DNA from 4 places in the Paenarthrobacter nitroguajacolicus genome. Region 3 is predicted to be linked to each of the others. Evidence: riboswitches for the same ligand, from Rfam matches in the RefSeq annotation. Region 3 holds a riboswitch; each other region holds the start of a gene.
The links. A riboswitch is a leader RNA that binds a small molecule or an ion and turns the genes downstream of it on or off. The one in region 3 is predicted to bind thiamine pyrophosphate.
Positions count from the first base shown of each region.

Region 1: another riboswitch for thiamine pyrophosphate. It lies ahead of thiD (bifunctional hydroxymethylpyrimidine kinase/phosphomethylpyrimidine kinase); the one in region 3 lies ahead of thiO (glycine oxidase ThiO).
Region 2: another riboswitch for thiamine pyrophosphate. It lies ahead of thiC (phosphomethylpyrimidine synthase ThiC); the one in region 3 lies ahead of thiO (glycine oxidase ThiO).
Region 4: another riboswitch for thiamine pyrophosphate. It lies ahead of KCX59_RS19680 (ECF transporter S component); the one in region 3 lies ahead of thiO (glycine oxidase ThiO).

Region 1 is NZ_CP073234.1:2,721,852-2,725,523, reverse strand. Features, by position in the region: gene KCX59_RS12940 (Rne/Rng family ribonuclease) at 1-1,791, shown strand, start outside; TPP riboswitch at 1,958-2,056, shown strand; gene thiD (bifunctional hydroxymethylpyrimidine kinase/phosphomethylpyrimidine kinase) at 2,047-3,597, shown strand.
Region 2 is NZ_CP073234.1:2,807,807-2,811,478, reverse strand. Features, by position in the region: gene thiC (phosphomethylpyrimidine synthase ThiC) at 1-1,701, opposite strand, end outside; TPP riboswitch at 1,697-1,804, opposite strand; gene KCX59_RS13380 (amidohydrolase family protein) at 1,888-2,970, shown strand; gene KCX59_RS13375 (VOC family protein) at 3,049-3,672, shown strand, end outside.
Region 3 is NZ_CP073234.1:3,154,291-3,157,962, reverse strand. Features, by position in the region: gene KCX59_RS14920 (RNB domain-containing ribonuclease) at 1-545, opposite strand, end outside; gene KCX59_RS14915 (ferritin-like fold-containing protein) at 587-1,255, shown strand; gene thiE (thiamine phosphate synthase) at 1,286-1,957, opposite strand; TPP riboswitch at 1,985-2,103, shown strand; gene thiO (glycine oxidase ThiO) at 2,096-3,364, shown strand; gene thiS (sulfur carrier protein ThiS) at 3,361-3,597, shown strand; gene KCX59_RS14895 (thiazole synthase) at 3,600-3,672, shown strand, end outside.
Region 4 is NZ_CP073234.1:4,172,565-4,176,236, reverse strand. Features, by position in the region: gene mnhG (monovalent cation/H(+) antiporter subunit G) at 1-63, shown strand, start outside; gene KCX59_RS19690 (DUF4235 domain-containing protein) at 135-395, opposite strand; gene KCX59_RS19685 (NUDIX hydrolase) at 432-1,121, opposite strand; TPP riboswitch at 1,545-1,681, shown strand; gene KCX59_RS19680 (ECF transporter S component) at 1,757-2,377, shown strand; gene KCX59_RS19675 (ABC transporter ATP-binding protein) at 2,377-3,672, shown strand, end outside.

The DNA.
Region 1 (3,672 bases), 430 kb from region 3:
CTTACCAGCCAGATCTCCCTGCCGGGCCGCTACCTGGTGTACGTACCCGGTGGTTCCATGACCGGCATCTCACGCAAGCTGCCCGACGTCGAGCGCAACCGCCTCAAGCGCATCCTGAAGGACCGCCTGCCGGAAAACGCCGGTGTCATTGTTCGCACAGCAGCCGAGGGCGCTTCGGAGGAAGAGCTCACCCACGACATCAACCGTCTGCGTGCGCAGTGGGAAGGCATCGAAGGACAGGCCTCGTCCACCAAGGTCCTGGCTCCGGAACTGCTCTACGGCGAACCTGACCTCACCATCAAGGTGGTCCGTGACGTCTTCAACGAGGACTTCTCCAAACTGATCGTCTCCGGCGACGACGCCTGGGACACCATCGAGGCTTACGTGACATACGTTGCCCCTGATCTGGTGGGCCGCCTCGAAAAGTGGACCAAGGACCAGGACATCTTCGCGGCCTGGCGCATCGATGAGCAGATCCACAAGGCCCTGGAGCGGAAGGTCTTCCTGCCGTCCGGCGGTTCGTTGGTCATCGACCGCACCGAGGCCATGACTGTGGTGGACGTCAACACCGGCAAGTTCACCGGCAGTGGCGGAAACCTTGAAGAAACCGTCACCAAGAACAACCTGGAAGCGGCCGAAGAAGTTGTTCGCCAGCTTCGTCTGCGCGATATCGGCGGCATTATCGTCATTGACTTCATTGACATGGTCCTTGAATCCAACCGCGACCTCGTCCTCCGCCGCATGGTGGAGTGCCTCGGCCGGGACCGCACCAAGCACCAGGTGGCCGAAGTAACGTCGCTGGGCCTGGTCCAGATGACGCGCAAGCGCATGGGTACCGGCCTCCTTGAGGTCTTCGGTGAGCAGTGCGAGCACTGCGCTGGCCGAGGTGTCGTCACGCACGACGAGCCCGTTGAGCACCGACGCGCCAACGTGGTGGCTGCTGAACATCACCGCCCGCATACGGAAGCGCAGCAGCCTGCTGCGCGGACCGAACGCAAACGCCGCCGCGGCAAGGGCGGGGGACCGGCTGTTGCCGAAGCTCCCGCGCAGGTCCACACCACCACGTCCGCCCCGGTCGCAGCATCCACCACGGCTGAACCGCAGGATCCTGCCCGGATAGCCAAAGCCGAGGCAACCAGGGCCGCCCTGGCGACGATTGCCGCTGCAGCGCACGCCGCACACCTGCACGACGACGAAGTTCACCGTGCAGAGGAGGAAGCGCGGGCGGCAGGCCGGCACGAGCCGGACGCAAGCCCTACAGCCGGCACCGCCGCCAGTAGTGAAGCAGGCAGCGGCGAAGCAGGGACTTCAGCCCGCGATGCCGCAAACAGGGAAGCAGCAGTCCAGGAAGCAAGATCTACTCCCGTGCTGCGCTTCGGCGGGGAAGAAGTTGCCTTGCCGTTCGTTGAGCACCACGAGGAACCGCAGGCAGCCAAGCCTGCCATGAGCCTGGATCTGCTGGCCGAAGCGTTTTCGCACCTCGGTGCGGCTCCGGCACCCGAGCAAGAAGCCGCTCCGGTTTCAGCCCCGAAGGCTGCTTCTCCGGCACGGACTGCCGAGGAAGATCCCGAGGCTGTTTCAGCCTCGCGTGGTCGTCGTGGTCGCCGTAACCGGAGTGCCAGCAGGGCCCAGGGCGCGGCCAATGAAACCAGCGTTGAACACCATGAGGCGACAGCGTCGGCCACCCGGGGTTCGGCCCACGAGGCCAAGGCGCCTGTGGAACCGACCAAGAAGGCACCCAAGGATGAGCCCATCATCCTTGGCGTTGGAGTTCCTGCTTCCGAGCTCTAATCGCGACGAATAAGTTGAAGAGGGCCCTGCGCTATCTGCCAAACGGCGGGTAGTGCGGGGTCCTTTTGCTTCCGCTCTGCAAGCCACGCACAGGCTGCGTTCAGAGTCACATCCGGGCGTCGGTGTGGCCCGGTTCCCGCGGCGCGTTGCTTCCCGGCTACGCTTGGGGACTGACACGGGGTGCCGGGCGTTGGGCCAGGCTGAGATCCAAACCCGTTGAACCTGTCCGGTTAGCACCGGCGAAGGGATGTCCTCATGACTGCATCATCATATTCATCGGTGTACCCCCTCGACGCTACGGCTTCGGGCCGCCCAACCCCGCGCATTCTGAGTATTGCCGGCTCGGACCCTTCAGGTGGCGCCGGAATACAGGCGGACCTGAAGAGCATCGCCGCTTTCGGCGGGTATGGCATGGCTGCCATCACGGCCCTCACCGCGCAAAACACCAGGGAGGTCAGTGCCGTCCACGTCCCTCCCGCGCACTTCTTGCGTCAGCAACTGGAAGCCATTAGTGCCGACATCACCATTGACGCCGTCAAGATCGGAATGCTCGGCGACGCAGCCGTCATCAACGAGGTCCGGGGCTGGCTCGAAGAGGTGGGTCCCGCCGTCGTGGTCCTTGATCCGGTGATGGTGGCCACCAGCGGTGACCGGCTGCTGCGGGAGTCTGCTGAGAAGGCATTGCGTTCGCTGCTGCCTTTGGCCCACCTCATTACGCCGAACCTTCCTGAACTGGCCATGTTGCTGGGGGAGCCCGAAGCAACTGACTGGGCTTCGGCGCTGGACCAGGGCAAACGGCTGGCAGCGGAGTACGGAAACACGGTCCTGGTCAAGGGTGGCCACCTGCCAGGATCGGAGTGCCCGGATGCGCTGGTGAACACGAGCGGGCTGCTGTCCCAGGACGTGATCGAAGTGGCAGGTCCCCGGGTTGCAACGCGGAACAGCCACGGTACCGGGTGCTCCCTGTCTTCCGCCTTGGCCACAGTCCAGGCACGAACCTGTGACTGGGAAGTTTCATTGCGGGAAGTCAAGCCGTGGTTGCTAGGGGCATTGCAGGCCTCTGACAGCCTGCACGTGGGTCAAGGCAACGGGCCCGTGAACCACTTCCACCACTTCCAGCAGGCATCCACGCCGGGCACTTTCGCTGCGGCGATGTGGAACGAAGCCGTCCCGGAACTCGAAGCGATTTACGAGCTCCCGTTTATTCAAGGACTTCAATCCGGCGAGCTGCCGGAACGTGACTTCAATTACTACCTTGCCCAGGACGCCATCTATCTCAATGGGTACTCGAGGGTCCTGGCACGTGCGGGCGCCTTGGCGCCCACGGAGGAAGAACAACTGTTCTGGGCAAAGGCATCACAGCAGTGCCTGGAGGTTGAATCGGAGTTGCACAGGAACTGGTTGAGCACGCGGGAAGCCTCCACGGCAACCGGACCGGTTACCAAGTCCTACGTGGACCATTTACTGGCAAAATCCGCCGCCGGCAGCTACGCCGTGGTACTGGCGGCGATCCTGCCCTGTTATTGGTTGTACGCGGAGGTGGGTCAGCAGCTTCATACGGCATACGTAGACGCCGGCGCGCCTGCGGACCACGCATATGCGGACTGGTTGAAGACCTATGCCGACGAGGATTTCGCGGCGGCAACACGGAAAGCGATCAACTTCACTGCTGTCGCGGCCGTCGTGGCTTCTGGCACGGAGCGGACTGCGATGATGGATGCTTTCACTCAGTCCTGCCGCTACGAGACGGCGTTTTTCGATGCTCCCAGGCTGTTTGCCCAGGCTTCGTTCACGCGCGCTCAGTAGCTTTCCGGGCACGCACTTGAGGCCAATTGCGGCGACACGTCCGCGCGTCGCTGGCCGGATCGCGTTAATCTCGCT
Region 2 (3,672 bases), 350 kb from region 3:
CGAACCATACTCGTCACGGATGTCCTGGCTGATGCGCATCGAACAGAACTTGGGGCCGCACATGGAGCAGAAATGCGCGGTCTTCGCTGGTTCGGCGGGCAGGGTCTCGTCATGGAAGGATTCTGCCGTGACCGGGTCAAGGGACAAAGCGAACTGGTCCCTCCAGCGGAACTCGAACCGTGCCTTGGAAAGAGCATCATCACGCTCATGGGCCCCCGGATGTCCTTTGGCGAGGTCAGCTGCGTGAGCCGCGATCTTATACGTGATGACCCCCGTCTTGACGTCGTCCTTGTTGGGGAGCCCCAGATGCTCCTTGGGGGTCACGTAGCAGAGCATCGCCGTGCCGTAGCGGGCAATCTCCGTGGCGCCGATTGCTGACGTGATGTGGTCATAGCCGGGGGCGATATCGGTAACCAACGGCCCCAACGTGTAGAACGGCGCACCCTTGCAGAGTTCCTGCTGACGCTCCACATTTTCCCGCACCAGATGGAAGGGAATGTGCCCGGGTCCCTCCACCATGACCTGCACGTCGAATTCCCACGCCCGCTGCGTCAGCTCCGCGAGCGTATCAAGCTCGGCGAACTGCGCGGCGTCGTTGGCGTCGGCGATGGAACCCGGGCGGAGACCGTCACCCAGGGAGAACGCGACATCGTATTTGGCGAAGATTTCGCACAACTCGTCAAAGTGCGTGTAGAGAAAGTTCTCCTGGTGGTGTGCCAGGCACCATCCGGCCATAATCGATCCGCCGCGGGAAACGATGCCCGTGACGCGGTTGGCGGTCAAGGGCACGTACCTCAGCAGGACGCCAGCGTGAATGGTCATGTAGTCCACACCCTGCTCGCATTGCTCGATCACCGTATCGCGGAAGATCTCCCACGTCAGCTGGTTGGCCTCCCCGTTTACCTTCTCAAGTGCCTGGTAAATAGGCACTGTTCCGATCGGAACGGGCGAGTTGCGGATGATCCACTCGCGAGTGGTGTGGATGTCATCTCCGGTGGAGAGGTCCATCACCGTGTCAGCGCCCCACTGGGCTGCCCACTGCAGTTTGTCCACTTCCTCTGCAATGGAGCTGGTGACTGCCGAGTTGCCGATGTTGGCGTTGATCTTGACCAAGAATGCCTTGCCAATGATCATCGGCTCGGATTCAGGGTGGTTGATGTTGTTCGGAATAATCGCCCTTCCCGCGGCGACTTCGCTGCGGACCAGCTCAACGTCACAGTTCTCCCGCAACGCAACGAACTGCATCTCCGGAGTCACGACGCCTTGTTTCGCGTAGTGCATTTGCGTGACGGTCTTACCCGCGACGGCGCGGCGCGGCACCGGTTGCGCACCCTTCCACTCCGCTGACGCGGCTCCACGCCGAACCGCGGACTTACCGTCGTCGAGCAGGTTCCTTTCCCGCCCCGAATAAGCCTCCGTGTCTCCGCGGGATTCGATCCATGGTGCACGGAAAGGCTCCAGGCCCACCACGGGATCGCTTCCGGGGCCCGCTGTTCGGTATACCTGCAGAGGTTTGTTTGCTTGCCCATTGGGAGAAGGCTCCAAGGCGATCTCCGTGACGGGGACCCGTATGCCGTTACCTGGGTCTTCCAGCCAAGCCAACGAATGGGACTTCAGGGATTGCGTTACAGTTTCCGCCGTATTTTGGACAGTATTCGTCTGGTTTTGGGCAGGGCTGTGCTGTGTTTCTGTGGTGCTCAAGGGAATACTCACTTCCTTCGCCGGCATTACCCGGACAGGTTCAACGGTCGCAGACTGCGTCAGTCCGATCTCAGCCCCTGCAGGGGCCCCCGTGTGGTCGTAGACGAAGCTACCACAGCTCCCGACGGGCTCCCAGTCACATGCAGGCACCAGGCTCCAACACGCCGCCCCCGCTACGCTTTTGCCATGGCCAACATCATCGAATTCAGCGGACCTGCGCTCGTATCGGCAGTCGAAGAGCGCCATGGGCTGTGGTCCGTAGACGGCATACTGACGTTTGAGCGTCCCGGTGCGACGCCGGACAGGATATTGGATGGCTGGGTCCTGCCAGGTTTGGTTGATGCCCACTGTCACATCGGACTCGGCCTTGGAGGAGCGGTGAATGAACAGGCAACGCTCGCCCAGGCCCAAGCAGACCTCGACGCCGGAACGCTGCTGATCCGCGATTGCGGATCGCCCGCCGACACCCGCTGGGTGCAGCAACGAACGGACCTGCCGCGACTGATCAGGTCGGGTCGGCATATCGCCCGGAGTCGGCGTTATCTTCGCGGTTTGGGTCATGAAATTGAGCCGCGGGAACTAGTGGAAACGGTCCGAAAGGAAGCCCGTGACGGAGATGGCTGGGTAAAACTTGTGGGCGACTGGATCGATCGCGGCGTTGGAGACCTCGCTGCCTCGTTCCCCGCGAAGACCGTCAAGGAAGCCATTTCCGCGGCCCATGATGAGGGAGCAAGGGTCACCGCGCATTGTTTCGGTGAGGACACCATCGATGACATGCTCGACGCCAATATCGACTGCATAGAGCACGCCACCGGACTCCTTCCGCGGCACCTTCCCCGTTTGGTGGAACAGTCAGTGCCCATCGTCCCCACCCTGGTCAACATCGCTACCTTCCCGGATATCGCAGCCCAGGCAGCGCCGAAGTTTCCGGAGTACGCGGACCACATGATGCGTCTCTGGGAGCGTCGTCGCGAGCGTGTGCTGGAGGCCTTCGAAGCGGGGGTTTCCGTCTATGCCGGTACTGACGCCGGTAGCGTGATCAAACACGGCAGGATTGCGGACGAAATGATGGAACTCCACGACGCCGGCCTTCCGCCGGCGGCGGTCCTGCACGCCGCCGCCTGGGGCGCCCGTGAGTGGCTGGGAGTCGAGGGCATCAGCGAAGGCGCAAGTGCCGACGTCGTGCTGTGCAGTGACGATCCGCGCCGTCATCCGGGTACCATCGCGGCGCTCAAACATGTCGTGCTCAGGGGTAATGTCGTTCGTTAGGAATAAATTGAAGCTTCAAGTAATTTAGATAGGTAAGAAGGTGCCGATGCGCGGCCACCTCAGAACCGGGAGCTTCACATGACCTCATCATTCAGCCAGGATCTTCTGCCTGCCGAACTCACCATGGGCACCGTCATGCTCAAGGTGGGCGACATGAAGGTCATGAGCGACTACTATCAGCGAGCACTTGGCCTGGAAGTCGTGGCTGAGCAGGATGGTGGCCTGTACCTCGGACGCGTAGCCAAGCCCGTTGTCCACCTTGCCCCCGCCGCGGGACTGCAGATTCCCGGGCGGGGAGAGGCCGGTCTGTTCCACACAGCAATCCTGTTCCAGGATCAGCCGTCGCTGGCCGCGACTATTGCTACGGCGGCGGAGTACGAACCTCGTGCTTTCGCAGGCAGCGCCGACCACCTGGTGAGCGAAGCGTTCTACTTCACTGACCCCGAAGGCAACGGAATTGAGCTTTACTACGACAAGCCGCGTGAGCTCTGGCAGTGGGACGGCAGCAACGTTGTGATAGACAATGTGGCCTTGCCCCCGCAGCGCTTCCTCCAGCAGCACCTGAGTGAAGCTGCCGTGACGGGTCAACGCGAGGCCGCTGCCGGGATCGGGCACGTGCACCTGCAGGTGGGTGACGTCGAAACTGCGCAAAAGTTCTATGTGGAGACCCTCGGCTTCGAGCGGACCGCAGGCTGGCATGGC
Region 3 (3,672 bases):
ATCTGTTGTTGTGCGCCCTTGTAGCTCAGCTTTGCCCTGCTGCGCACAGTCGCACGGGCAACGGTGACGGCCAAAATTTCAGCTTTCCCGTCCAGGTCGAAATCCCAAACGAACGCGCTGCAATCCTGGTCGGCCAGCAGGCTTCCCGCGTTCTCACTGATGACCTCCGGATGCAGCGGGATCCGCCCGTCAGGGGCGTAGAACGTCTGCCCGCGTTGACGCGTTTCGGTATCAAGCGCGCCGCCGGGAGCCACGAAGGAAGGCACATCGGCGATGGCATAGAGGACCTTGTACCCATCACCGGCCCTTTCAATGAACAGAGCCTGGTCCAGGTCGGTGGACGTCGCGGGGTCGATGGTCACAAAAGGAATATCCCGCAGGTCCTGGGCCGGCAGCTCAAGGGCCTCCACCGCTTCCCGTGCCTCCTCCACAGCTTCTGCCGGGTATTCGCCGGGGAGTTCCAGCTCCGTCCTTAGGGCGGCGAGGGCCGAGGCGAGCTGGTCCGACGAGTCGTCGACGTTGGGCGCAATCCGATGATGTGACACGAAAATCAGGTTAGCCCGAAATGGGCCGATAGTCTTGGATCATGGGCACTTCCCCGGACGCCGCAGCCTATGCCGGGCAACTCTCAGCGGAGTTGCTTGGAGCCATGGCGTATGGCGAACTGTCCGCCTTCGGGCGGCTCTCCTTGGATTCCCGCTATGCACCCACGCTTCACGACAGGTCCGTGCTCGCGAAGATCGCAGTGGGGGCCTACGGAAACTTCGCCCTCCTCAACGACCGCCTGTCGGAGATGGGTCTGGATCCCGAACGTGCCATGCTGCCGTTTCAGCGCTCCTTCGATCACTTCCACGAGCGCACCAAGCCGGGGGACTGGTTCGAATCCGTGATGAAGGCCTATGTCATCGATACTGTGTCATCGGATTTCTATAGGGCTGTCTCGATGTTCCTCGACCCGACAACGCAGCATTTCGTTGAGCGCGTTGCTTCACCCGATCAGGCCACGGAAGTCCTTCGCGTCCTGCTCAGGCGGGCCTTGGCAGATGACCCGCGCCTCGCTTCGCGATTGGCGCTGTGGGGCCGCCGCTTGGTGGGGGAAGCGCTGACGCAGGCGCAACGCGTGGGCATGGAACACCCCCTGCTGGGGCCGATGCTGAAAAGCGGCGGGGACGCGCGTGCCGCGGCGAAAAGGCTGACGACGGAGCTCGCCGAAAAGCACGCCCGCCGGATGACTGGCCTCGGCCTGACCGCCTAGCCCGCGGATCGCACGGAACCTCCGGCTTCCCTAGACGGAATCCAAGGCTTCCAGCAGCGACTTGGCCGCCGCCGTCGGGTCCGGTGCCGCTGTGATGGCGCGGACCACCACGATCCGGCTGGCGCCCGCTTTCACAACCTGTTCAACGTTGCTGAGATCGATGCCACCAATGGCGAACCAGGGGAGGGTCACACCGTCGCCCGAGCGCTTGACCGCTTCTGCGGCATATGTGACCAGGTCCAAACCGACAGCAGCGCGACCTGGTTTGGTGGGTGTTGCCCAGACCGGACCCACGCAGAAATAGTCCAGTCCCAGGGGCCCTTGGGAGGTGGCGACAGCGGCATCGATTTGTTCGGTTGTGTGGGTGGAGAGGCCTATGCCGGTGGCGTTCGGCAGGAGGGTCCGGGCTGCAGTCAGGGGCAGGTCCTTTTGCCCGATGTGGAACACGGGAGCCCCGGAAATGCTGGCAACATCGGCCCGGTCGTTGACCGCCCAAAGCCGTCCGTGCCGTTGTGCGACGCTCCGCAGGACGGCCAACATCTCCAGTTCCTCGGCAGCTTCCAGCGTCTTGTCGCGGAGTTGGATGATGTCCACGCCGCCTTCGAAAGCGGCGTCCACAAAGTCCTCAAAATCGCCCTGCTGCTTACGGGCATCGGTGCACAGGTAAAGACGGGCGGAGGCAAGAGCGTCAGGCTGAGTCATGGGAACCAGAGTAGTTCCTCTAAACTGGGCTCGTACTGCGGGAGCCGCGACATTCGTCATATGACTGTCCGGCTGAGAGGGCTTCAGCGCCGACCGCTTGACCTGATCCGGCTAGTACCGGCGTAGGGAAGGAAACGAATGGCAGATTCCCGCCGTACCCGCCTCCAGGCAGACGTTGCCGTCATTGGTGGCGGCGTCATCGGCCTCGGCATCGCTCACGAAGCCCGGCGATTGGGCCGTTCAGTTGCGCTGATCGACCCCGCTCCCGCTTCCGGCGCGTCCTTCGCAGCGGCAGGCATGCTTGCACCCGTCAGCGAACTCCATTACCAGGAAGAAGACCTTCTTGAGTTAATGCTTGAGTCTTCCCAGCTCTGGCCCTCCTTCGTGGACGGCCTGCATCAAGGCGCAGAGGACAACGGATATCGCACGACGCCGACCCTCGCCGTGGGTGCCGACGCAGCCGACCGCCGGGCGCTCGCAGACTTAAGGTCGGTCCAGCTTGCGGCTGGCCTGGAAGTCGAACCTATCGCTCTGCGGGACGCGAGGCAACGGGAGCCGCTCCTCAGCCCGCAGATCTCCTGTGCTTTCGATATACCTGCCGACCACCAAGTCGATCCAAGGAGACTCGCGGCATGCCTCCTGGCAGGACTGGCAGCCCATTCGCCCAATGACAGTTCCTGGGTGTCGGGAGCCGATGACGGATTCGCCATTGCTTCCAGGGCGCGCGGTTTGCTGTGGGAAGGCGGGCGTGTCACAGGCGTGGCGCTGGACTCAGGAGTCACCGTTCACGCCGGAGAAACGGTGGTGGCCAACGGGCTCGGGGCGTCCCAACTCTCCGGTCTTCCTGAAGGCCTCAGGCTTCCCGTAAGGCCGGTCTACGGGGACATCCTCCGGCTTCGCGTCCCCGATCACCTGCGGCCCTTGGTCACATCAACGATTCGCGGGATGGTTCGCGGGGTGCCGGTTTACATCGTGCCCCGGGACGACGGAACTGTGGTGATTGGAGCCACGCAACGCGAAGACGGGTTGTCAGCCTCTTCCAACGCGGTCTCGTCGGGTGGCGTTTACCAATTGCTGAGGGACGCCCAAGTATTGGTCCCTGCAGTGGCTGAACTGGAACTCCTTGAAGCAACCGCCCGCGCCCGGCCCGGAACTCCGGACAACGCTCCACTGCTCGGACGGGTCGGTGCTTCCAACGGCGACATCGACGGCCTGGTGATTGCCACAGGATTCTTCCGCCACGGAGTCCTCCTGACTCCGGTGGCCGCCAAGATCGTGGGGGAACTCCTCAAAGGCTCCTCGGACTCCCGGTGGGCCCCCTTCCTGCCCCATCGTTTCGCGGGCAACGCCCCTGTTGCCCGAGCACTTACACCAGCAGCCCGAACCACCACCAAGGAAACAGCATGAACATCAAAGTGAACGGAACCGACCACGCAGTCTCTGACGACGCATCCGTCAGTACCCTCGTCACCGCCGTCACCGGTCGCGCCTTGGACCCTCGCGGACAAGCGGCCGACGGCGGCAAGCTGGGAGTCGCCGTCGCACGCAATTCCGAGGTGGTGCCGCGCAGCCAATGGGCCGTGACAGCGCTCTCCGACGGAGACGAACTCGAACTCGTAACAGCAGTCCAGGGAGGCTAATCATGACAACAGCAAACGTTGACGTTCGCACCGACGCACTGGTGATCGACGGCGTCGAGTTCGGTTCCCGCCTCA
Region 4 (3,672 bases), 1.0 Mb from region 3:
GATGAACTTGAAGCGGTTGTGCAGCGGGCGGCCGCGGGGCAAGAGCCCGGGAACCAGCGCTAGCAGCAGCGGAAACAACGAACGCCGGGACTACCCTCATGGGTGATCCCGGCGTTGTGTAGTGGTGCGGTTGCCTAGACGATGTCGTGGGTCTTGGCGAAGCGTGCAATGGCGCGCTGCGTGCCCCTGCTCGCCAGGACCTGGATGAGTGTGCTGACGAAGGCTGAAATCAGCGCGAAAGTCAGGGCCGAGCGAAGACTCGATTCCATGTCGTCGTTGCCCAAGGGTGGTTTGTTGCCCGTGGCCTTTTCCCACCCTTTGTTGACAAGTTTGGTACCTACGAAGCCTGCTCCGAGACTTACTCCGGCGCCGATCAGCTTGAAGAAGAGGTTCATGCTCCCAGCCTAACCGGCTCCAGCTCGTTCCAAGCGCTAGCGGCGGTTTTCCCGCTCCTTGAGGAACGCAGCCATGGAGCCGACAGGTGCCAGAACCGGAACAACATCGTGTTCGGCCGACCAAAGAGCATCCACGGTGGCGAACCCGGCGATTTGTTTGAGCAGGTAATACGTGGGCGGCATCAGTTTCAGGGTGCCCGCGGCCTCCGCCGCAAGAATGTCCGCTACCGGCATCCACAGTGATTGCCAGGCCTCCGTGGTCTGGTGCCGCGGTTCGGCCCCCGGGGAGGGCTTGGCAACATAAAAGTAGGTGTCGAATCGCTTGGGCATGTCTGTCGGTGTGATCCAGTTGGCCCACGGGCGGAGGTCAGAGGCGTCGATGCTGAGCCCGGCTTCCTCCTTGACTTCACGGATTGCGGCGGAAAGCACCGTTCCGGCGTTCTTCGTGGCTTCGCCCGCGCCACTGCAGATGGAGCTCTGCTGCCAGTCCGCCGCGTGGCGTTGAAGCAGGTCCGAGGGGTAGTCCCAGCCGGACTCGTCCGCGGCATCCACCCGTCCACCGGGGAAGACCACCATGCCGGCGGCGAAGTCCATGGTGCTCACCCTGTGCTGGACAAAGGCTTCGAGTCCGCCCGGGGAGTCACGGAGGAGGATGACGCTCGCGGCCAGGCGCGGCTGGGGCACTTCTGTGGGAAGGGGGAGGTCTTGCTGGGGAAGGTCAGTCATGAAGGTGCCCCTTTGCCGCGGTGGATTCTGCTGGTTCATTCTCTCAGGTCTCGTTGTGGGGCCCGGTGTGCAGGGAATGGTGTGGGGGAAGGGTGCAGAGTGGGCCTCGCAACGCACCCCCGTCTTGTTGTGGGGCCCGGTGTGCAGGGAATGGTGTGGGGGATGGGTGCAGAGCGGGCCTCGCAACGCACCCCCGTCTTGTTGTGGGGCCTGGTGTGCAGGGAATGGTGTGGGGTAAGCGTGCTGAGTGGGCCTCGCAACGCACCCCCGGAAGCCCTCGCAACGCACCTCCGGAAGCCCTCGCAACGCACCCCCGGAAGCCCTGGAACGCACCACCACTGCCGATTGTGACCGCCTGCCGGCAACAGACCAACACCCGCCACAGACTCAGGTGTAAACTGAACCAGCCCATCAGGGCAGATTTGATAACGACAGGGGAGCGCCGCCGTCGGACTCTGCAGAGATGCAGGAGACGCGAGGGCGCTGAGAGTGCGGACAGCCGCAGACCCTCGAACCTGATCCGGTTAGTACCGGCGCAAGGGAGTCGAGCTTCTCAGAGTGTCCGGATCCGGGCGGCGCAGGCCAGCCGGATTCCGGGGAGCACTTTCCCCTCCTGTAACCTCAGGAGGCAGAAAATGACCACGGTAAACGTGAAGAAGACCAGTTATAACTGGCGTGTTGTAGACATCGTTGTGGCGGCCTTGATCGCCATCGCGGGCGGCGTGATCTTCTGGGCATGGTCCCAAGGCGCCGCACTGGTATCCATCCCCATGAACGCGACGTATCCGCCTCTCACCGGCCTGATTGCCGGCGGCTGGATGATCCCCGCGGTCCTGGGCATGCTCATTATCCGCAAGCCGGGTGCAGCCCTGTTCTGCGAAACTGTTGCCGCCACCGGTGAGCTCATCATGGGTTCGCAGTACGGCACCACCGTGCTCATCTCCGGCGTTCTGCAGGGCCTGGGCGCGGAACTCATCTTTGCCGCCTTCCGGTACAAGAAGTTCAACCTGCCCACTGCCCTCCTCGCCGGTGCGGGCGCGGGCCTCTTCTGCGGCCTGAACGACTCCTTCCTCCCGTGGGGTTGGAACATCGCCTATGAAGCCGTCGACAAGCTGGCCTACATCACCTTCACCTCAATTTCCGGCGCAATCATCGCGGGCGCACTCTCATGGGTGGCGACACGCGGCCTGGCCAAGACCGGCGTGCTGAGTTCCTTCGCCTCGCGCAAGGCCGCTTCGGAGCCCGTCTTCAGCTGATGTCGGCCACGCAAAGCGGCACGGTGAGGCCTGCCGCCATCTCAGCCGAGGGCTGGGGTTGGCGGCATGCCGGCCGTGCCCAAGCTGCCATTCAGGGCCTCGACCTTCGGATCGAACCCGGGGAGCGCGTACTGCTGCTTGGACCTTCGGGTGCCGGCAAATCCACGCTCCTGCATGCCCTCGCCGGGGTGCTGGGGGATGAGGAAGACGACTCGGATGAGACCGGCTCCCTGCTGATCGATGGCGCCGCGCCCCGCGAGCAGCGAGGACGCGCGGGACTGATGCAGCAGGACCCCGAGACGCAGGTGGTTTTGTCGAGGGTCGGCGACGACGTTGCCTTCGGTGCGGAGAACCTTGCCGTGCCGCGGGACGAGATTTGGTCCCGTGTCCATGAAGCGCTCGACGACGTCGGGTTGCGTACCGCCGCCGGCGGAGGTCTGGCGTTGGATCACCCGACGGCGGCGCTCTCCGGCGGTCAGAAGCAGCGCCTTGCGCTTGCGGGCATTTTGGCGATGCGGCCCGGGCTGATCCTGTTGGACGAACCAACGGCCAACCTGGATCCTGCAGGGGTGCTGGAGGTCCGTGATGCTGTTGGGCGATGCCTGGACAAGACCGGCGCCACGCTGGTTGTGGTGGAACACCGCGTGTCCGTGTGGAAAGACCTGGTGGACAGGATTGTGGTCCTGCAGCCAGGGTCCAGCACGGCCGCAGGGACCGGGAATGCTGCCGGCGGCGTCCTCTTGGACGGCCCTCCCGACCAGGTCCTTTCCGAGGCCCGCACCCTGCTGATGTCGGCTGGCGTCTGGGTGCCGGGGTACGTTCCGGCAACCCGCACCCGCCATAAAGAACCGGACGCCGCGCAGCTTCTCCTCGCAGCCCAGGACCTTGCTGTTTCCCGACTAAAGCCACGGCGCAAAGGTTTCAAAACCATCCCGCCCGTTCCCGTGCAAACGGACATCAGTGCGCAGGTCCGGGCAGGCCAAGCCCTGACCATTACGGGTCCCAATGGTGCCGGAAAGTCCACGTTCGCGCTCACATTGGCAGGTCTTTTGGCGCCCGTGGACGGCAAAGTGAGTGCCGCCGTCGAACTTTCCGAGCGTGCGGGCATTGATCCGTTCAAGTGGAAAGCAGACCAGCTGATTTCCCGCATCGGGACGGTGTTCCAGGAGCCGGAACATCAGTTCGTCACGGGCAAGGTCCTGGATGAGTTGATGTTTGGTCCGAAGCATCTGGGCCACGGCCAGGAGCGCGTGGACGAGTTGCTGGAACGGTTGCGGCTCACCCATCTCGTCGAC